Regions from separate parts of the Paenibacillus uliginis N3/975 genome, predicted to be linked through region 2. Evidence: riboswitches for the same ligand, from Rfam matches in the RefSeq annotation. Region 2 holds a riboswitch; the other holds the start of a gene.
What was found. A riboswitch is a leader RNA that binds a small molecule or an ion and turns the genes downstream of it on or off. The one in region 2 is predicted to bind cobalamin.
Positions count from the first base shown of each region.

Region 1: another riboswitch for cobalamin. It lies ahead of B9N86_RS21925 (anaerobic ribonucleoside triphosphate reductase); the one in region 2 lies ahead of B9N86_RS05170 (ABC transporter substrate-binding protein).

Region 1 covers NZ_LT840184.1:4,648,070-4,653,788, forward strand. Annotated here, with positions in the region: gene B9N86_RS21915 (RNA polymerase sigma factor) at 1-253, opposite strand, end outside; gene nrdG (anaerobic ribonucleoside-triphosphate reductase activating protein) at 605-1,105, opposite strand; gene B9N86_RS21925 (anaerobic ribonucleoside triphosphate reductase) at 1,102-3,324, opposite strand; cobalamin riboswitch at 3,530-3,708, opposite strand; gene B9N86_RS21930 (PCYCGC motif-containing (lipo)protein) at 3,819-4,349, opposite strand; gene crcB (fluoride efflux transporter CrcB) at 4,398-4,754, opposite strand; gene crcB (fluoride efflux transporter CrcB) at 4,751-5,152, opposite strand; gene B9N86_RS21945 (replication-associated recombination protein A) at 5,231-5,719, opposite strand, start outside.
Region 2 covers NZ_LT840184.1:1,100,008-1,105,726, reverse strand. Annotated here, with positions in the region: gene B9N86_RS05180 (ABC transporter ATP-binding protein) at 1-111, opposite strand, end outside; gene B9N86_RS05175 (FecCD family ABC transporter permease) at 108-1,154, opposite strand; gene B9N86_RS05170 (ABC transporter substrate-binding protein) at 1,151-2,155, opposite strand; cobalamin riboswitch at 2,393-2,603, opposite strand; gene lplA (lipoate--protein ligase) at 2,869-3,870, shown strand; gene B9N86_RS05160 (IS3 family transposase) at 4,043-4,903, opposite strand; gene B9N86_RS05155 (helix-turn-helix domain-containing protein) at 4,918-5,625, opposite strand.

The DNA of each region.
Region 1 (5,719 bases), 2.9 Mb from region 2:
CAACGCTGGGCATTATCCTTTGCCTCCGGGCCCATTTCCGGCGATGGTTTTTGCGCAAGCGGATGGCAATGGAGATCAGAAATGACTTCGGATTGTGATTGGCGTCCAATTTGTGGAGCATCTCCATCGCCTTTAGAAACGTTTCCTGATACAGATCATCCGCATCCGCTTTATTTCCGGCTAAGCGGTAACAAAACCCGTAGACGGCTTTTCCGTGCATATTCACAAGATTGCTGAATTCATCGATATCCAATGAGGTTCTCCTTTCCGAATGATCATTCAACTATACATTGTCATCACCTTGCACTTGGTTCACAAATTTATTAAAAACGATTAAAATAATCCTGTTTCGAGCATAAGTTATTGACCGTCCAATGACCATAAGCGGTTGATAGCCGAAGAAAAAACACCGGTAATCCCGGTGTTTCTATGCATCAACCATTCACTGACCAAGCGAGTTTGTTCTCTGGCATTATTAAGGACCAGCGTTCCTAACCGTCTTTCTTAGATTTTAACTAAGGGCTAAAACATACGAAAGAGGCATGCCCCTTACAGGTTCAAGTAACCTGAAGGGCATGCCTTTTTATTATTTTCAGCCTCTCCATCATAGAGAAACTTCCACCACGCAGCCTTTCTTCACACTTAATGCGACATTCACCAGACGCTGGTTCCGACTTCCACGAAATGATAATGAAGTATCCCTCTCCTGTTGAATAAACTTACCGTCAACTATAACATCACACAGAAGCGCCAGCTGCCTTAGCTTCGGCTGTCTCATAACCGCCTCAAAGGTAAAACCTGTATAAGCCCATACATTTTTATCAGGACAGCACTCTCGGAAGTCAGACAGAAAACTAATGCATTCCTCCGCTGAGAAAAAGGGATCTCCACCGCACAACGTAACTCCTTCCAGCAATGGATTACATGCAATTTCCTCCAGAATTCGAGTTTTCAACTCATCAGTGAATGGTTCCCCGGCTTCAAAATCCCAAGAAGCCGTATTGAAACACCCGGGACAGGCGTGGCGGCAGCCACTAACAAACAGAACCGCACGGACTCCCTGGCCTTCATTAATGCTTTCCGGTATATAGCCGCAGATGTTCATCGGTGTTTGACCCGATCCTTAACTTCAGCCTGTTTGGCTGAATTGAACCGCTCCGTATAGTTGCCTGTTAAATAACCCGTTACTCTGCGTAGACGATGGAACAGCACCTTGTCCTCCTCAACCCCGCATTCAGGGCAAGATGCACCGATGATTCCTTCGTAATCACAGACAGGACACCGATCCAATGGATGATTAACGGAAAAATAACCAATGTCTTGTTTAAGCGCAAATTGGACTATATTCCGGAATGCAGCTGTATTTTGCCGTGCGTTGCCGTCCAGCTCCACATACGAGATCGCACCCGCATTACACAGCTTATGGAATGGTGCTTCCCATTGAATCTTTTGAAAAGCAGCGGCTGGAAAATATACAGGAATATGAAATGAATTCGTGTAGTACTCCCGGTCGGTTACACCCGGTATACTGCCAAATGTGGTTCGATCCAACTTTGTGAATTTTCCGGACAGACCTTCTGCTGGAGTGGCAAAAAGCGTAATATTCAAATCATACTGCTCGCTCATGGCATCACAGTAAGCACGCATCCTTCCAACGATATCGAGCGCCATCTTTCTGACCATCTCGTCTTCGCCATGATGTTGTCCTGTTAAAGCTTTCAAACACTCTGCTAGACCGATAAAACCGAGTGCCAGCGATCCGTGTTTAATAAGTTCTGCGACCGCATCGTCTGGGGCGAGCTTCTCCCCGCCTTCCCAGACCCCTTCGCGCATCATAAAATCAGACGCTTTTGCCGGCTGCTTGGCTTGAATTTCATACCGGTGGATCAATCCTTCCACAGCAACCTTCATATATCGCTCCAAACTTTCGAAAAATCCGGTTAAATCCGGTTCCTCTCGCTGATCCATTACTACACCATGCTCAATCCCAAGCCGTACCAGGTTGATCGTGTTAAAAGACAAATTGCCCTTCCCGCTCAACCGGTTTCTGCCGAATCGGTCCGAGATCGTTCTCGTACGGCATCCCATGGTTGCAATGATCGTATCGGGATCCTCCGGCCGGTAATAAGGGAGATTGAATGATGCGTCCACATTTACAAAATTCGGATACAACCGGCGGCTGGAGCATTCTACCGCTTTAAGGAACAGATCATAGTTCGGATCACCTTCCACCTGATTTATCCCGTTTTTACATTGAAAAATATGCTGCGGGAATATCGGTGTCTCTCCGCGTCCAAGTCCTCTCATTGTAGCGTCGAGAAGTGAATGAGAAACCAGTCTACCCTCGGTAGAGGTACACATCCCGTAATTTAACGAGGTAAACGGAATTTGTCCCCCTGCCCGGCTGCTCATCGTATTCAAATTATGGATCAGAGATTCCGCGGCCTGCTTCGTTTCGTTTACGGTCTCTTCATAAGCAAACATATATGTACGGGGATAATTCTCTTCAAGCGAGTGATTATCTATATGCATCTCCAAATCCGAAATCTCTTTTCCTTGGTTCAATTCGCCTTCGTTGAAATAAGAAAGCCCTTTTCGAAAATGCTTACGGAAGGACTTACCCACGTAGGGCGCCAAATCCCAATCTATTTTATTACCTGAGACCCCACCGAATTGGCTGTTCTGCTGAGACTGAAATATGATGGCTACCAGTGCCATAGCGGTCATGATGCTCTGTGGAGGACGGACCGAACCGTTGCCCGTATTAAAGCCGTTTTCTAGCAGCCGATCAAATGGAATGAAAATGCAATTGGTCGTTCCCAGTGCATATTGATCCAAGTCATGCACATATACATATCCGTTTTTTACCGCCTCATTCAACGGTTTCGGCAGCATAAAGCCAGTCGCCATCCACTTGGCATATTCCGATCCGATCCGGCTCATTTTTCCACTGAAAGATTCACCGTTTAAATTGGCATTTTCCCGAAGCAGATCCAGATCCTTAACGCCGATAACATCACTGCTGATCTTGTACAGTTCCCCACGCTTCATGCGTTCCCTGTCACGTGCCTCACGGTACTCTGTATAAGCTTCAGCTGCTTGTCTATACCCGGTTTTATTCAAAAAAAGTATGACAAGGTCCTGTATTTCTTCCACAGACATTTGCTCCAAGCCAACCGTCTCAGCTTCCACCAATGTACCGATCCTGGACGATGCCTCATATCTGGAAGTTCCTTCAGTAGCCTCAAAAACCTTATTCACCGCACTCATAATCCGTGTAACTTCAAACGCCACACATGTTCCGTCCCTTTTAATCACCTTCATCACGATTCCTCCTATGCAAATACCTATACAGGCGTATTAATCAACCCTTCACGGTGTGCGGTACAATCGAAGTGAACAATAAAAGAAGCATGCTACCGCAAGTGTCTGCGGAATACATGCTTCATAAAGAACCGTTTAATCCAGTCAAATAAAAACGGACCAGACAACCCTTCCATTCGAAACACTTCCCTATCAACCGTAGGCACACCGTGTTGTCTTAATGGCAGGTATCTGACTTCAGTTCACGAACTGGCGTAGAAAACGAGATTGTTTCTTAAATGTTCGCCTCGAGAAGCTGTTACAGTGGCGGGACCGCTTCGGATTTTCACCGGATTCCCTTTTAAGACCGGACATATCCGATCGACCATCAAGCACTATATGTAGTTGTTACATCAAACAATATAACAACATATAGATTTTAACTGTAACATTAATCACAGGTGAAAACTTCTGGAGAGGGCGTGCACCACATGGCGTCGATAAATTGTAGGAAATTAATTCGCTTCTGTCGGCATTGGGGTAGGAGTCGGTTTCGCGTAACCCGTCTTATACTTTTCGTCAATGTGCTTTCGGATTTCAGTCAAACTTTTTCCTTCACTGTCCATCTTAGCTGATTCTACTGCGATTTCCAGACAAACACCACAGCGTGTGCCGTGATCATCCCACACAATGCTGCCGTCTTCTTTAACCTCATTGATGAAACAGTTCAGATTGCTCTCGTGCCCTGCACTTTCACCGCAGCCGCAGTAGCATGGAATCCAGGTAAGCACATCTTTCTCCTGAGCTGCGAGTGCATATATAGTGCGCATCTCATCGCTTTTACCGTCCAAGAACGTTGGCAGTTCCTTCGCAGACGCTGTAACTTCTTGAAGATCTCCATTAGCAAGCTTCTTTTGTGAACCATGTTCGTGAACCGTTTCAGTTCCTTGATTACTCTCTGCCGGCTCTTGTGCCTTCTCAGCGCCGCAACCACCCAGCAACAGACCTGCAGACAGCATCAATACTGCAAATTTACGTTTATACATTATTCATTTCCTCCCCATAATGGCCACAAAATTCCTTTATCGATTATTTCACTGAGCCGCTATATAGATTCCTGTCCATGCCCCTGCAAGACCCAACATAACCGATATAAGAACATATGAGAATGCTTGTATGTATCTCTTGTTTCCTGCCAAGGTGACCGCTTCATAACCAAAGGTTGAAAATGTGGTAAAAGCCCCACAAAAGCCGGTCCCGAGCATTCTGTAAACGGCTTCAGGAAGACGATCCGAATAACCGGCAAGAAGTCCAAGTATGATGGAACCGGCCAAATTTACGAGAAGCGTAGCCCACGGGAATGTCCCCTGTGCTTTTTTTCCAAGCCAAACACCAACGCAATAACGGGAAACTGCTCCCGCAATCCCGCCTAATCCTATCCACAAAATCACACTGCCGCACCTTCTCGCTTCGAAGACATCTTCCGTCCCAGCCAAACACCGATACAGGACATGAGCAGACCGCCAACAACGCTTACGATTACATAGATCACGGCGACTGCGTCCTGACCGTTACCGATTAACCTGACTGTATCCACTGTAAAGGTTGAGAATGTCGTAAACGCCCCCGTAAACCCGGTGCCGATGAACAGACGAACCTGTGCAGAGATATTTGAGGAAGATAAGCAGTAAGTCAAAAACCAGCCTAGAAACAGGCATCCCGCCAGGTTGATGAACAGGATAGCTGCCGGAAAGCCGTTTAGTGGAGCAGGTATTATCTCATCCAGACCATAGCGGAGTAATGTGCCACCGAACCCTCCCGCACCCACAAAGAGCAGGTTCTTTCCCATACGATTTCCCTTCCTTACCGTAACATTCAAGATGTACAACATGCACTTCATTCAATGAATCAAGTGTTTCGAATTCCTTTACTCGTCTCTGCGCAAACGCTGGTTATGGGATATTTTAGCCTCATTGCCCTGCTCTGTCGCCTGATAAAACACCCGACGTGCAAGTTCTTTCGGTAAATAATCCTGCTTCACATAATGTCCTGGATAGTCATGAGGATATTTGTATCCCGCATGTCCCAGTTTGGCGGCACCTTGATAATGAGTATCGCGTAAATGGAGCGGCACCTCAGCCGATTTAAACTCCTCCATGGCGGACATAGCGCGTGATATAGCGGTGTAAACAGCATTGGATTTCGGGCTCTCCACAGCAAAAAGAATCGCTTGCGCAATGTTCAGTTTGGCCTCAGGCCAACCATTGTTACGGTAAGCTTCTAGTGCACTGATAGCTTGTACCATCGCCTGCGGATTAGCAAGCCCGATATCCTCACTGCTGGCCGCAATCAGACGGCGAATGAACACCATCGGATCCATACCAAGCTTCTCCACGGCGTACAAAAACCAGAAGAG
Region 2 (5,719 bases):
TCCGTTCGGACCAATAATGCCCCACCATTCCCCAACACTTACGTTCCAATCGATACCGGTCACCGCGTTCACCCGGTCAAAGCGCTTGCTTACGTCTTGAAGTGTAATCATACGCTTCCCTCCCTGCGCTGCTTTTTGTTCCGGTACAGCAAATAAGCGAAGAACGGAGCTCCAACAAATGCAGTTACTACCCCGATCGGAATTTCGGTCGGCGACAGTATGGATCTGGCAGCCGTATCGGACCAGACCATGAAGATTGCTCCACCCAGTGCCGATAATGGAATGATGATCCGGTAGTCAGAACCGGTAATGAGACGGATCATATGAGGAACAACCAGTCCCACGAAGCCGATCACACCGGATACAGATACAGCCGCAGCCGTTAGAAGGGTGGCAACAACAAGCACACTGGTCTTCAGACGATCGACGTTAAGCCCCATATGGGCCGCCTGACGTTCACCTAAAGATAACAGATTCAGTGTACGCGCCCGGCTCCACAAATATATGAAGCCTATAATGAAATAGGGGAAAAGGACTGCCGTATACGACCATCCCCGCATGCTTAAGCTTCCCATCGTCCAGAATAGAATGTCGGTTAGTGTGTCTCGTGACATTACCGTCAAGAATGAAACGACCGCTCCTAAAAAGGACTGCATAACCACACCTGACAAAATCAGTGCATGAGTCGGTATTTTACCGTGATCCCGGGCGAGAAACAGCACGATCCACAGTGTGATGGTCCCGGTCATAAATGCAACGATCGGTAAGGTCCAGGCACCTGCAAATGAATACTGCAATCCGTAGAAGATCAGAAACGCAGCACCAAGTGATGCACCGGAAGATACACCAAGCGTAAACGGATCGGCGAGCGGATTTCTAAGCACCCCTTGAAAAGCAGCACCGGCCACCGCAAGGGATGCCCCAACCAGCATACCGAGCAGTATACGGGGAAGTCGTACCTTCATGATGATCTGCTCGGAAGCTACTTCCCAGTTGGGAACAATAGAGTCCCCGATCCAGGGCAACCGGTGAAGAAGCATGGCTCCAATTTCCTTAACGGGCAGATGGACGGAACCGATGCCGAGGCTGACGATCAGCGTCAGCAGTAAAAGCAGGAGCCCCACCGTTCCATAACCCGCAAGTTTTTTACTCATGGGGTCATCAGTTCCGGATAGACCGCCTTCGCTACTTCAACCAATCCTTGAGTTACACGAGGTCCTGGGCGGCTGATCAGATTGTCATCAATTTTAATCAGCTTATTGTTTTTCACAGCTTCGATTTGGTCCCAGCCGCTGCGGTCTTTAATGATTTGATCCAAAGTTTTTTTGGTGGATTCTTCCACGACATTGCTGGAGTACAGAATCACATCCGGATTCGCTGCAATAATCTTCTCTTCACTGATTTCAAACCAGCCTTCGCTGTCACCAGACACGTTGGCTGAATTGCTGATATTGAGCATCTCATCCAGATATGTGCCCTTTCCTACCGTCCAACCCGGTGAGAACTCAACATACACTTTTTTCTCATCCTCATCTTTTACGGATTTAACCGCTTCCTTCACAAGGTCCAGATCCTTCTGCATTTGATCTATGATGCCTTGAGCTTCCGCCTGACGGTCCGTAATCTTTCCAACTACCTTAATGTTGTCCATGACTTCAGCAATCGTCTTCGGGTCGTTCACGAACAGCTTGATTCCGAGGTCGCGGAGCTTCTGTACGTTCTGTTCATTCATCGCTGCTGTAAATATAACATCCGCGCCTGAAGCGACAATGGCCTCAACATCCATTTCATAACCGCCCATTTTCGGCTTGGATTTGGCTGCCTCCGGGTAGTCGTCCACTTCGGATACGCCGACAATTTCTTCATCCAGGCCAAGCGCGAACAGTTTTTCCGTCTCGGAAGGAGACAGCGACACAACTTTTGCTGGAGCCTTATCAAATGTCATTTCCTCGCCAGTAGCATCCTTTAAAGTTAACGGATACACCGTTTTGGCGTTTTCAGCGACAGGTGCTTCCGGTTTCTGACCTTGTTCAGCCTCCTGTACAGGTGCTGGTGTCGCCTCCTTCGGAGCTGTTTCTCCTCCACAAGCCGCCAGCGACAGGACCAGCATCAGCACCGCCAACATGGCGGACCATGACTTCATTATTTTTTTCATCGATTTTCTCTCCTAACTCTAGTTTGAGAACACTGGCTTGCCTTAGGTACTCAATAAACCTGATTTTTGACGGAAATCCTTACATCCAACCACAAAAAAGCCCCTGATTTCTCCTTAGAAGAATCAGGGGCTACGTTTCGGAAACAATGAACCTTATCCAATAAATAGGAGTTTAGCTATAGTACAGCACCTCACCCACATTAGGTCCGCCAAACGTAATCCCTTCCTCGAAGGACCGTCAGATCATTTACGCGGGCAGGTCTCCTGACTTACAGGTTGAAATGACACCTCCGCCTTCCCGGCCCTGTATAGGCCAGTGGCAGTAATAGAGGATATCCCTGATTCACAGTGGCGGGACCGTGCCGGACTTGCACCGGCTTCCCTTTTAACCCGGGAGCAAAACATATGCTTTGCTTATTCTCCAGGACCTCGCGAGTATTGAATATTCTTTTTTGCCAAGCTTACTTCTCTTTTGACGATTATATGAAATATCCTCTCGGCTTACAACCTGAAACTTCACAGAGAAAAATTGAATAGCCGCTCCCCGCTTGCCGTGGACCTTATTTCTGGCCTGTATAACCATCATGGATATCTCACGTATTTATTCGTATGCGCTTGTGAATTGCCCCTCACCCTTTGCCCTGAAGCCGGACATTGGTTTACAATAGATCTGAAGCTTTATACCAGAAAAGAAACTATACGGAGGCGTACATATGCTCTTTATCGATAATCAGGGAATCCATGATCCTTCCATTAACCTAGCGATTGAAGAATACGCTTTGAAGCACTTACCTATGGAAGACAGCTATTTGCTCTTCTACATTAATCAGCCGTCGATTATCATCGGCAAACACCAGAACACGATTGAAGAGATCAATCAGGAGTTTGTCCGTGACAACAATATACAAGTTGTTCGGCGATTGTCCGGAGGCGGTGCTGTATACCATGACCTCGGCAATCTCAATTTCAGCTTTATTACAAAAGACGACGGCCAGTCATTTCATAATTTCCTGAAGTTCACCCAACCCGTTATCGATTTCCTTCAAAAAATGGGTGTTCCGGCTGAGCTTAGCGGCCGGAATGACCTTCAAGTCGGAGAGAAAAAGATTTCCGGCAACGCCCAGTTCTCCACACGAGGACGTATGTTCAGCCACGGGACTTTAATGTTCGGCCTTGATCTAGACAATGTTCAGGCTTCACTTAAAGCTAACCCGGAGAAGTTCAAATCAAAGAGCACGAAATCAGTGCGCAGCCGGGTTGCCAACATTAAGGAGCTGCTCGGTACAGATATGACAATTGAACAGTTCCGTGCAGAGCTTCTGCGTTCGATCTTCGGAATGGAGCCAGATCAAGTTCCACAGTACGTTCTTCAAGAAAAAGACTGGGAAATGATCAATCAAATCTCCAAGGAACGTTACCAAAACTGGGACTGGAACTATGGCTTATCACCAGAAAGCAATGTGAAACACGCGAAAAAATTCCCGGTCGGCATTATCGACATCCGTATGAACATTAAAGACGGGCATATCGGTGAGATTAAAATTTACGGCGACTTCTTCGGTGTAGGCGATGTCGCCGATATCGAAAATGCGCTTCGTGGCAAACGTTACGAGGATAATGAAGTAAGAGAAGCCCTCTCATCCATTGACGTCAAGCATTACTTCGGCAATCTAGAGTTTGATGACCTGATCGGTCTGATTTTTTTAGAGGAATAGAGGAACAGTACTGACGTCACGATTCTAACAGGGATATCTTTCAATAAAAACAGGTCACCCGAGGATTTGAAGTGCTCCCTGTCAAGTAGACAGTGTAAAAAACAAAAAATGGTTAGATTATTTCCCTCAGTTCAAGTTAACAGAGCTGAGGGTTTATTTTCTTTTCTCATCGTTAAGCAGCTCGTCGATACTCGTTGGGAGACAAGCCATTTAATCGCTCTGTATAGCGGTAATTGTTGTAGTAGCGGATATAATTTCTCACGTCTTTGAGGACGTCTTCATAGGTTTCGTGTTTCGTCAGATAAAAGCTTTCTGCCTTCAATGTACCCCAAAATCGTTCAATGGGTTGGTTATCCAGGCATCGGCTCACACGAGACATACTTTTAGTAAAACCGTACTTAACCTGAAGTCGACTGTACTCATGTGAGGTATATTGGAAGCCTCTGTCGCTATGGAGAAGTGGAGTCACCCCCGGGTTCCTCCCGTAAGCTTTCTTCACCGTATCCATGACGAGTTTATTATTGTTGGAGTGGCTTAGCACCCATGAAACGATGGAGTTATCGTATATATCAACGATAGCGCTTAGATAGGCTTTACGACCATTCCCATACTTCAATTCTGTTACGTCTGTGCACCACTTCATATTAGGAGCATCTGTTTGAAATTCACGATTCATTACATTTTCAGCTACATGGATTTCAGAGGCTCTCACGTAGTTCGGTCGTTTCTTGCGAATCACCGATTTCAATCCAAGAGCACGCATAATTCGATAATAACGCTTTTTGTTGTAATTTTTTTTAAGTTTGCGGTTCAATTGGATGCGCATTTGGCGATAGCCAAGCACTCCCTTCCGCTTGTCATAACGAAGCTTTACTTCTTTTGCCAGCGAAAGAATTTCAAGTTCCCTGTGGGATGGCTTCCACTTTAACCATTTATAATAGGCAGATCGAGCGATTCCGGCTATCTCACACAGCTTCGTGAGGGCATAGCCTTTCTCAGCGTGCAGTTCTTGGATAGCTTGGTACAAGTCCACATGCCGGACTAACGTTAGCGTGTATTTCGTCGCTTGATCTCTGCCAACTTTTTTGCGAGGGCGTTCTCCATTTCTAAATATTCGTTCCGTGCTTCCAGTTCTTTGATCCGAAGTTTGAGTCGTTCATGGTCATCTAGCTCTTCTACAGGCTTTTTGCGACCACGATTGTCCTTGAGGGACTCCTCGCTGCCAGATTTATATTTTTGCACCCATGAGTAGACCTGGGTATAAGAAACATTATATTTTTCTATGGATTTCTGATAATCCAAATCATTGGCGATCGTATACTGCGCGATTTCAATGCGTTCTTCGAAAGTGGTTTTACGTCCTTTATTCATACGAGATAGTCCCTTTCCTTTACGAGTAGGTTTTATTTCTTTCCTACAAGTATACTTGGAAATCCATCCCATCAAAACACTTATACTCGAAATATGATACTTCTTTGTCGCCTCTCGTATAGAATGATTTCCGGATAAAACATCCCTGATGGCAGCAAGCTTCAGTTTCTTTGAGTATGCTTTATGTCCTCTGGATTTCTTTAATCCTTCATAACCATCTACTTTATATTTTCTTATCCAATCTTTAACCGTGTTTTTATCTACCCCCAACTGCTTGGCTTCATAACTGGGGGTCGTCTCATGCTGAAGGCATCGCTCCACGATACGTAACTTTACATCAAAAGAAATTGAATTCCTTTTGGACATCATAAAAACTCCCATCATTAGTAGAGTAGAATTTTGTTTTTTTCTACTGTCTACTATGATGGGAGCATATCAATTCATCCTTGGGTGACCTGCTTGGTTTTATAGTCGATTG